3 regions of the Paenibacillus sp. CECT 9249 genome follow, and region 3 is predicted to be linked to each of the others. Evidence: riboswitches for the same ligand, from Rfam matches in the RefSeq annotation. Region 3 holds a riboswitch; each other region holds the start of a gene.
The links. A riboswitch is a leader RNA that binds a small molecule or an ion and turns the genes downstream of it on or off. The one in region 3 is predicted to bind magnesium.

Region 1 (3,171 bases), on a different contig from region 3:
TTACGGTTTATTTTCGTCCCGCTTTATTTATTCTCGATCGTAAATACAAAACCCTTTCGGCGGCGCAAATCGCACCTGAGGAAATGCAAATGTTTCTGCAAAATCCTCTTTTCCAATCCGAAAAACAAGCGGGGATCGTTGCCGGACGATTATAGATTCAACATTAGTTTGGCCATTGTGAAGTAGATGATCAATCCGGTTCCGTCAACCAATGTTGTAATAAACGGACCTGAAACAACGGCCGGGTCGACTTTTAATTTGTGTAAAACGAGCGGCAAGATCGCCGAAACGAGGGATGACCAGATGACAACAAACACGGCGGTGACGGCAACTACCGAGCCGATGTCGAATCCCACCCCCAGAAACTCCGCCCGCACAAAGGCGGCAAGTCCCATACAAATCCCGAGAAAAATACCTGTGGCTACTTCTTTGCCCATTACTTTGAAAATATCCTTGAATCTGACTTCGCCGAGAGCCAGTGCGCGAACGAGCGTCGTTACCGTCTGCGTTCCCGAGTTGCCTCCCGTGCCGATCAGCAATGGTATAAAGAAGGTTAAGGCAATCACTTCGGACAGCGTATCTTCAAAGTGGCGCAGCACATTCCCCGTATAAGCCTCCGCGACAAACAAAATGAGCAGCCATCCGATACGTTTGCGGAACAATTTCCAAATGGAGTTTTTAAAATAAGGCTCTTCTAGCGGCTGACTTCCGCCCAGTTTCTGAAAATCCTCGGTCGCTTCTTCATGAATGACATCGATCAAATCGTCTACGGTAACAATTCCAATCATCCGGTTGTCGTGAGTAACGACGGGGATCGCAACCAAATTATAATTGGTTAAAATATTCGCGACTTCTTGCTGATGCATATCGGCGGGAACGGAAATGACATCTTCTTTCATGATATCCCCTATTTTCGATTCGGTACCTGCCATGATCGTATCTTTCAGCGATACGATGCCGACTAGCTTTCCATAAGTGTCGAGAACATAGATATAGGAAACAATTTCGGCCTCATGTCCGACTTTTCGAACATGCCGCAAAGTCTGGTCTCCCGTCCAAGAATCCCGAACGGCAATGTATTCCACTGTAGCGAGACTCCCTGCCGTTTCCGGGGGATAGTTCATCAACGTGCTCAGTTTATCCCGATAATCGAGCGGCAATAACTCCATTAATTTATCCGCTTGATGAGGATGAATGGCTAAGAGCAAATCGACGACCTTATCGCTTGACATTTCATGAAGCAGCAAGGTGGTCGTTTCTTTGCTGCTCCGAACGAGAATGCGATATTGCAGTTCCGGCTCGATATATTCGAGAACTTCCGCACTTAACGGAATGGGAAACATGGATATAAGCGCGAGCTGTTCCTCACTGTCAAGATCTGTTGTTAACATTTCCGCTACATCAAAAGGTTGAAAACGGGATATGAAGTCGCGTATTTCGGACTCCTTATGATGGGCTAGCAATTTTTTGAGTTCTTGTACCATGAACATTGCCTCCTTCATGAACATTTTTTTCTCCACACAAAAAAACACGCCCATAACGAATGAAGGCGTGTTATACCCGAAAAATCGACACCTCCATTCGTTGAGTTTTAGCACTGTATGGCATAGGAGCGGAATCCAGCTACATTAAAAACCACCTTATGTCGATGGCTTCTGTTGACCCATTGGCGTCTTTGGACATTTCTGGGCAGCAGCATTTCTCCATACAGGAGCCTCACCTAACGAGGTTCGTATTTTATTTCCGTGGAAATCGACCGAAACCAAAAAAGCCCTCCCATAAAGAGAGAGCCTTCATCCGTTTCCTTACGCGCAAAGGTTGCTCGCATGTTACATAGGCCCGCACAAATCGAAGCACGCCTCGCACATATCGCGAAACATGCGCAAATCGCCGCATGGGGAACATGGGAGGGCCGTAGGGAAAGGACTCTTCCTCTTTACTGAATCTCGCCTTCGGTTATCGTTTCGACTCGGACTTCCTTCCATGATCCCACCCCTTTCTCAAAATGAAAATCCTCCGGAGTCTGAAGGTTTGTATAGGAGACTCGCCTAACGAGGACAGAACGACTACAAGTTTTATCGTACTCCCAACCGTTTATGCTGTCAATGACAATTGCTGATCGCCAGAAAAAGTAGCGAGTAACGGGAATCCGTTTTGACAAAATGTCAACATCGATATATATTATAAGCAAACCGGTTTTTAGAAAGGATCGTCAGTATGTCTGAACAGAAGAACAGCGGCACCCTTGGCTTATTGTTGAAGAGACTGTTACAGGAGCGCTCTTTATCCATAAGGAAATGCAGCGAACTCACCCAGATTGATCCGGCCACCGTCTCGCGGATCATAAACGGGAAGCGAAAAGCGACTCCGGAACATTTGCAACGATTTGCCGATTGTCTCGAGGTTCCCGTCTCGGAGTTGTTTGCCGCTGCCGGTTACTCTGTCAATCGGCGGGAATCGGATATTCATGCCTCGATCGACAATATTCAAGACATCCTCGAATCCTCCAATGTACATTATAATCAGTTCAGCGTAGAGAATGTCGAACGGGAATTGGCCAAATACGAACAGTATGCGCAAACGGAAGAAGGCAAAGAAACGATACTGCGGCAATTTGAGACAAAGCTTCAAAAAATAAGCGGTACCGGACCGTTTATTCATCAGCTAAAAGATATGTACGAGAAATTCCGCATAAACAAAGGCGCTCCATGGGAGATGGCATTAATCGGAAGCGCATTGATTTATTTTATTTCGCCAGTGGACGTTATTCCGGATTATATTTTTCCGATTGGTTATATAGACGATGCTATTGCCGTAAAACTGATTGCGAACGCTCTCCAGACACCGAAATTGTTCAAGCCGTCCGAATAACGGGACGTTCGTGAAAATCAAAAATAGATGTAATGGGTTGTTGAGACGGACTCGGCGACCCTTTTTTCTCGACATAAACGGTTATTCCGTTCTATTGACAAAATTCAATCAACTCGTTTCCCATTTGTCAACATTTCATGTAAATGGATATGCACACTGTTGCTAATCGCCAATATAATGTTCATTAAATAATCGTCAAAAGGAGTTTTTCATATGACATCATGGTTTATTATTGCTGCGTTAACCTTCTCGTCAAGCATTGACAATTTGGGAGTAGGCCTGTCTTATGGGATTCGCAAT
Region 2 (3,171 bases), on a different contig from region 3:
ATATTCAAAATCCAGGCGAACATGAATCCGGCTCATCGCGACCGAATCGCATTCCTGCGCGTTTGTTCCGGGAAGTTCGAACGGGGCATGGCCGTGAAGCATGTGCGCGTCGGTAAAGAAATCAAGCTATCTCAGCCGCAGCAATTTCTGGCGCAAGACCGCGATATCGTTCAGGAAGCTTATCCGGGGGATATTATCGGCTTGTTCGATCCCGGCATATTCCGCATCGGCGATAGCTTGAGTCAAGGTTCCGAGGTGACATTCGACGAACTGCCGACGTTCTCGCCCGAATTATTCGCCAGAGTCACGGTCAAGAATGCGTTAAAGCATAAGCAATACCAGAAAGGCGTCGATCAGTTGACGGAGGAAGGAACGATTCAGGTGTTCTACTCCACGGGGACGTTCGACGAGACGATTCTCGGCGTTGTCGGCCAGCTGCAATTCGAAGTGTTCGAATATCGGATGAAAGCCGAATATGGCGTGGAAGTGCTGCTGCAGCGGCTGCCGTTCCAATTCGGCCGCTGGGTTGTCGGCGACAGCATCGATCCGGCGAAATTCCGCATTAATTCGCAGCTTGTCAAGGACAAGAAAGACAATTACGTCGCCTTGTTCGAGAACGAATATGCGATGCGGACCGCAATCGACAAAATGCCTGACGTAAAATTTCTGGAGACGGCTCCGTAAGAGCCGTCTTTTCTTGTATTGCGATTAGGGGATATCGTGCCTGTTCCGATGCGTTCTGACGCTGAGAACGAGCCCTACCGCGATCATATTCGTCAATAAGGAGCTTCCTCCGTAACTTATAAAGGGCAGCGCGATTCCCGTCATCGGCATCATGCCGATATGCATGGCGATATTCTCGAAGATTTGCAAAGTCAACATTGAAATGACGCCGACCACGATGTACGACCCGGACAAATCTTTGCATTCGGACGCGATGCGGATCATCCGGTAGAAGAGCAGGAAGAACAAGATGAGCAATAACGCCGAGCCTGCAAACCCGAATTCTTCTCCGATGACGACATAAATAGAGTCTGCGTAATTATAAGGGATGAATCCGTTTTGCGTATAAAAACCGTGCTGAAACCCTTTGCCGAACAACTGCCCCACCCCGACGGCGGTGAGCGAATTCATGACATGCCAAGCGGAATTCGGATCCGCCCCGGGGTCCAGAAACGTTTGTATCCGTTCTAATTGATGCGGCTTAACAATTTTGGAGAATAGATTGAAATCGAAATAATACAAAGCAACGATGAGCCCGACGATGGCAGCGGCCGTTCCGGCGCCGACCGCAATATGTTTGATACGGATATTGCCCGACCATAGCATGCCGATATAAATGCTGATGAATACGATCGCCGTGCCTAAATCGGGCTGCATCAAGACCAACACAAACGGTACCGCCGTGAACAGAGTAATCGGCAGGATGTCGCTCCACACTTGAAGCGCGTCGCCCTGCCTTTTTTCTTGCAGTTTGGCAATGACGAGAATGAGCGCAATTTTCACAAGCTCGGACGGTTGAAATTGAATAAAGGCGAGATTGATCCATCGTCTCGATCCGTTAATCGTTACTCCTTGGAACATGACATAGATGAGGAATACAATCCCGATTCCGTATAAAAGATAGGATAATTTACGAACGAAAATTCGATAATCGATAAGCGCCAGCACACAGACCAAAATACCGGATACCCCGTATAGCAGCAGGTTGTTCATGTGCAGTCCTTCGTATTTCGTAAGATTGGTTGCGCTGTAAATGGCGATGGTGCTCACGGCCATGAAAATGCCGACAATAAGCAAAATGATATAATCCAGTTCTCTCCACTTTTTAAACATGCATATTACCTCCAATAAAAAAAATGAATCCCCTAACTACTAGAGGATTCATGGAATATGCAAATGCAAATAGAAACTTCCGATGTCCCTCCAAGTCGAGTTTTGGCACTATACAACGTAAAGGCAACGTCGAGCGTTGTCTTAGCCACATTATGAAAAGCCTTAATCCGGCAATCCCTGTTCAACCCATGGGCATCTTTCGATATTTCTGGGCAGTGGCATCTGTTTGTATAGGAGCCTCACCTAACGAGGTAATTGGCAAATCATTTTATTATCTATAGCATCATACGACTCATGCCGATGAAATGTCAATACTTCTGGAGGAAAAAGATATAAATAATGGCAAACACTACTGAAGAACAACTTTGTCCCCTTCGTTCAGCCCGCTGATCACTTCGGTTTTATCCGCCGTCTCCAATCCGATTTCAATAAATGTTTTCTCGAGTCCTTCCGGGGTCTGCTTCATAACATAGTACTTGTCGTTTTCCCGCTGCACGGCCAGCGTCGGCACGACGACGATATTCTCCTTATTGGCGATTTCAATCTCGCCCGTCAAGCTGAGGCCGGCGATCAAATTCTCGTTCGGCTGCAGATGAATATTCACTTCGAATTGCGCGGCTTGGCCGGAGCTTTGATCCGTTCCCGACTTGGCAAATTTGGAGACGCGTTCGACGCTGCCCTCAAGCGTAATATTTTTCAGCGCATTGATCTTCACCTTAACCGGCATGCCCGGCTTGATCTGAAATACGTCTTGTTCGCCGACGTACGTTATCAGTTGAAGTTTGCCTAAATCGACGATTTTGCCGAGCCGGTCGCTTTCCTTGACGGCCTGCGGAATTTTGCTGGAATCTTCGAATAGAAATATGCCGGCGTCCGGCGCGGCAAACTTCGATTGGCCGAGCTTCTTTTTCTTTTCCTCAATATCCGTTCGATTGATCTGTTCATTAACTTCGTTTAATTCGTTTACAATTTTGTTTTGTTCTTTTTCCACAAAATATTTTTTCGATTCGTATTCCGTCGTCAATGGCGGAGCTTCGTGTTCGCTCATGGCAGCCTGCAGCTCATTCAATCTTTTTTCCAGCTGCGCCTTTTTGGAATTCGCCTCCATCAATGCAATATCGTTGCTGAGCTTGGTGCCGTCGAGCTCGAACATGATATCGCCTTTTTTCAATTGCGTCCCGTCTTTCACATGCCATTTCACAACATCGCCGGAATATGGCGCATAGATGAAAGTTTCATTCAAGTAAGAGGATTTCCCTTTCACTTCGATCGTCTTGGACAAATTTTCGCGGGTGACATCGAACTGCAGCATCGTTTCCGCTCCCAAATCGACGG
Region 3 (3,171 bases):
GCAGCTTAATGAGCGTCATTACGGTGCGCTGCAAGGTTTAAGTAAAACAACCACCGCTGAGAAATATGGAGAAGAGCAGGTTCAATTATGGCGTAGAAGCTATGACGTGTTGCCTCCCGCTTTGACAAAGGACGATGACCGTTATCCGAAATACGATCTTAAATATCGCGACATGGATGACGAGCTCATCCCGTTAACGGAAAGCCTCAAGGAAACGGTTGTTCGGGTTAAGGATTATTGGGATAAGGAAATTGCACCGCAGATCAAAGCGGGTAAAAATGTAATTATTGCTGCGCATGGCAATAGTTTGCGGGCATTAATCAAGTTTCTGGACAATCTTAGTTCGGAAGAGATTCTTGATTTGAACGTGCCAACGGGTACTCCGCTCGTCTATACGCTTGATGACCGATTGCATCCCGTAGGGCGATATTACCTTGGAAGCGAGCAGCATATAGAGAGTAAGATCCGGCAGGTTGCCGAGCCGGACAAGATGATGGAATAAGTTGTGCTTAACGGCACTCCATAACGAAAAAGGACCTGAATCATCTCATAGCCGATGGCAGGTCCTTTGAATCAATACCGTTACGTAACAGACGCTTCGTAGATCGCTTTCACTGATTTTCCGAGCGTGCGGTTAAACTCCTCGTCGCTTTGTCCATCGCTCAAACCTTCCACGAGAGCACGCGAGAAGCTTGCGATCAGCCCGCGGTTCAAGGCCAGCTTCTTGTTGGCCTCTTCCTGGCTGTATCCGCCGGATAGAGCCACGATCCGCACAATGTGGGCATCTTCCATTATCTCGGAATAGAAGTTGTTCTCGGTCGGGATCGATAGTTTGAGCATCACCTTTATATCGGAATCGAGAGTGACGAGTTGTTTCTTGATCTCTTGTTTCAAGAGCTCTTCGGCCCGGGCTTTTTCGCTCGAGTGGATATCGACTTCCGGCTCGATGATCGGCACAAGACCCGCTGCAAAAATCTGCTTGCCGAGTTCAAACTGCTGCTCTACAACTTTTCGGATACCTTCCGGGTTCGCTTCTTTGATGAGCGAACGCATCTTGGTTCCGAAGATATGTTTGTCCACCGCCCGCTTAAGAAGATCGTCTAATCCGGGAATGGACTTCAAGAGCTGAACCCCATCGGCTTCGGGAGCGAGTCCTTGGTCCACCTTAAGGAACGAAACGATGCCTTTCTTTTCCCACAAATAGTCGGCGGTAAAGAGTCCGTCAATGGTACGATCCATCGTATTCTCGAACAGTATCGCGCCTAAAATGGAATCGGAATGAAAAGCGGGGCTTTTCATAATGCGAGTTCTCATCTCATGTATCAAGGCGAACATCTCGTCTTCGCTCGAATAGCGGGACTCTTCAATGCCGTATTGCGCTAGAGCCTTCGGGGTACTCCCTCCGCTTTGGTCGAGAGCGGCGATAAAGCCCTTGCCCATATGAATTTGTTCCAGTTGTCTCGTGTTCATCGTTGTTCCTCCTCCTGACTGTTTGATTACAGCCTATGTTATTTTAGAGAATTATGCTGTAGCAATTCCGAAGTAAATGAGCAATGATAAAATATCATTAATCGTTTCTACCCATTAACTCTCATCGAAATAAGGCGGTTGAAATGGTCTGCCAATTTCAACCGGATTGAATAAAACTTATGAGAATCATCATCCATTTCCACCATCTCCTTGGAAGAAAAAAACACCCTCATGGAATGAAGGTGTAATACTTAAAAGTATAATAAAAATCAAAAACATCCCTCATTCGTAGAGCTTTAGCACTGTGGGGCATAGGAATTCGTTCCAGCTACATTAAAAAACACCTTAATTCGATGATTTTTGTTAACCCATTGGCGTCTTTGGACATTTCTGGGCAGTAGCATATCTCCACCACAGGAGCCTCACCTAACGATTCGTATCTATTCATGAGTTAGTATAATGAGATTAGACATATTTGTCAAGAAAATTGTTAAGCGATAAACAATATAGTTGAATCATTATCAAGCTGATTTTACCCTTGTATAAACGGAATTTCATTGGAGATGTGGCTCTATATAACGAAGCATAATGATTAACTTTACGCAATTATCAAAATTATAATTGATATTGATTTTCATTATCGCAAAAGATATAATGATTAATGTTTACCGGTGAACATTAATTTGTTGAAGGCGATCATTGTTAGACGGCTTATACTTATTTTCATATAGAAGTGAATGGTGTGGGGCCGAATTTAAAATTAATTTCGCTTTTATCAGATACGTCTTAATCGATACTTTGTTAACAGAGAAACAAAAGGAGCAAGTGAGGTGTAACCTGCTATGAAACATACGATTTTAACCGGTACGGAAGAGCAAAAAACACAAAAGCCCATGAAGTTGGTGCCAATCATTGTAGCGATTTTCATGGGAAACTTCCTGTCGCTGCTGAACAGCAATACGATTAATATCGCTTTGCCGGTCTTGCAGAAAGAATTTGCTTCCGACTTGAGCGTCGTGCAATGGACACTGACCGGCTTCATGCTGGCGCTCGGAACCTTCGCGCCTACAGCCGGCTATTTCGGCGAACGCTTCAGTTACAAGCGATTGTATATTTTCGCCTTGCTCGGCATGACGGTTGCTTCCGTGCTATGCGCATTGTCTTGGAACGCGCCGATGTTGATCGCCTTTCGCATTATTCAGGGCGCGTTCTGCGGTATTATCGTGCCGGCGTCGATGACCATGATATTCCAGATCATACCGCGACACCAGCAGTCTGTCGCCATGAGCATCTGGATCGCCGCTTCGATCGTGGCGCCGGCCATTGGACCGACTTACGCGGGCTGGCTTATCCAGAACGGCTCCTGGAAGTGGCTCTTCTGGACCAATGTGCCGCTCGGACTGCTTGCGATCGTCGTTGCCTTTTTCTTCATTCCTTACTATCGTCTGAAAGTGCCGAAGGGATTCGATTTATGGGGGCTTCTGACGGTCATTGCCGCAAGCTCGCTGCTGTTGATCACGTTGTCGCAAGGGTCCGGCTGGGGATGGGGGTCGGCCGGTACGCTGCTTTGTTTGGGAGGCGGGCTACTGGCGCTGGCGCTGTTCCTTTGGCGCGAGCTGTCAATCGAGTCTCCGCTTCTACAGCTCAAAGTGTTGCTGAACCGGCGCTTCGCGTCGACGGCAATATTGCTATGCATCGTGA

Region 1: it holds a riboswitch for magnesium, as region 3 does, so the genes downstream of both, mgtE (magnesium transporter) here and LQ229_RS20820 (fructose bisphosphate aldolase) in region 3, are expected to answer to the same signal.
Region 2: it holds a riboswitch for magnesium, as region 3 does, so the genes downstream of both, LQ229_RS03570 (FtsW/RodA/SpoVE family cell cycle protein) here and LQ229_RS20820 (fructose bisphosphate aldolase) in region 3, are expected to answer to the same signal.

What each region holds. Positions count from the first base shown of each region.
Region 1 is NZ_CAKKLI010000004.1:119,755-122,925, reverse strand. Features, by position in the region: gene mgtE (magnesium transporter) at 150-1,484, opposite strand; M-box (ykoK) riboswitch at 1,569-1,735, opposite strand; gene LQ229_RS05570 (DUF1232 domain-containing protein) at 2,218-2,871, shown strand; gene ytaF (sporulation membrane protein YtaF) at 3,085-3,171, shown strand, end outside.
Region 2 is NZ_CAKKLI010000003.1:12,370-15,540, forward strand. Features, by position in the region: gene LQ229_RS03565 (peptide chain release factor 3) at 1-684, shown strand, start outside; gene LQ229_RS03570 (FtsW/RodA/SpoVE family cell cycle protein) at 709-1,836, opposite strand; M-box (ykoK) riboswitch at 1,918-2,094, opposite strand; gene LQ229_RS03575 (efflux RND transporter periplasmic adaptor subunit) at 2,186-3,171, opposite strand, start outside.
Region 3 is NZ_CAKKLI010000039.1:32,228-35,398, forward strand. Features, by position in the region: gene gpmA (2,3-diphosphoglycerate-dependent phosphoglycerate mutase) at 1-502, shown strand, start outside; gene LQ229_RS20820 (fructose bisphosphate aldolase) at 583-1,470, opposite strand; M-box (ykoK) riboswitch at 1,745-1,911, opposite strand; gene LQ229_RS20825 (MDR family MFS transporter) at 2,313-3,171, shown strand, end outside.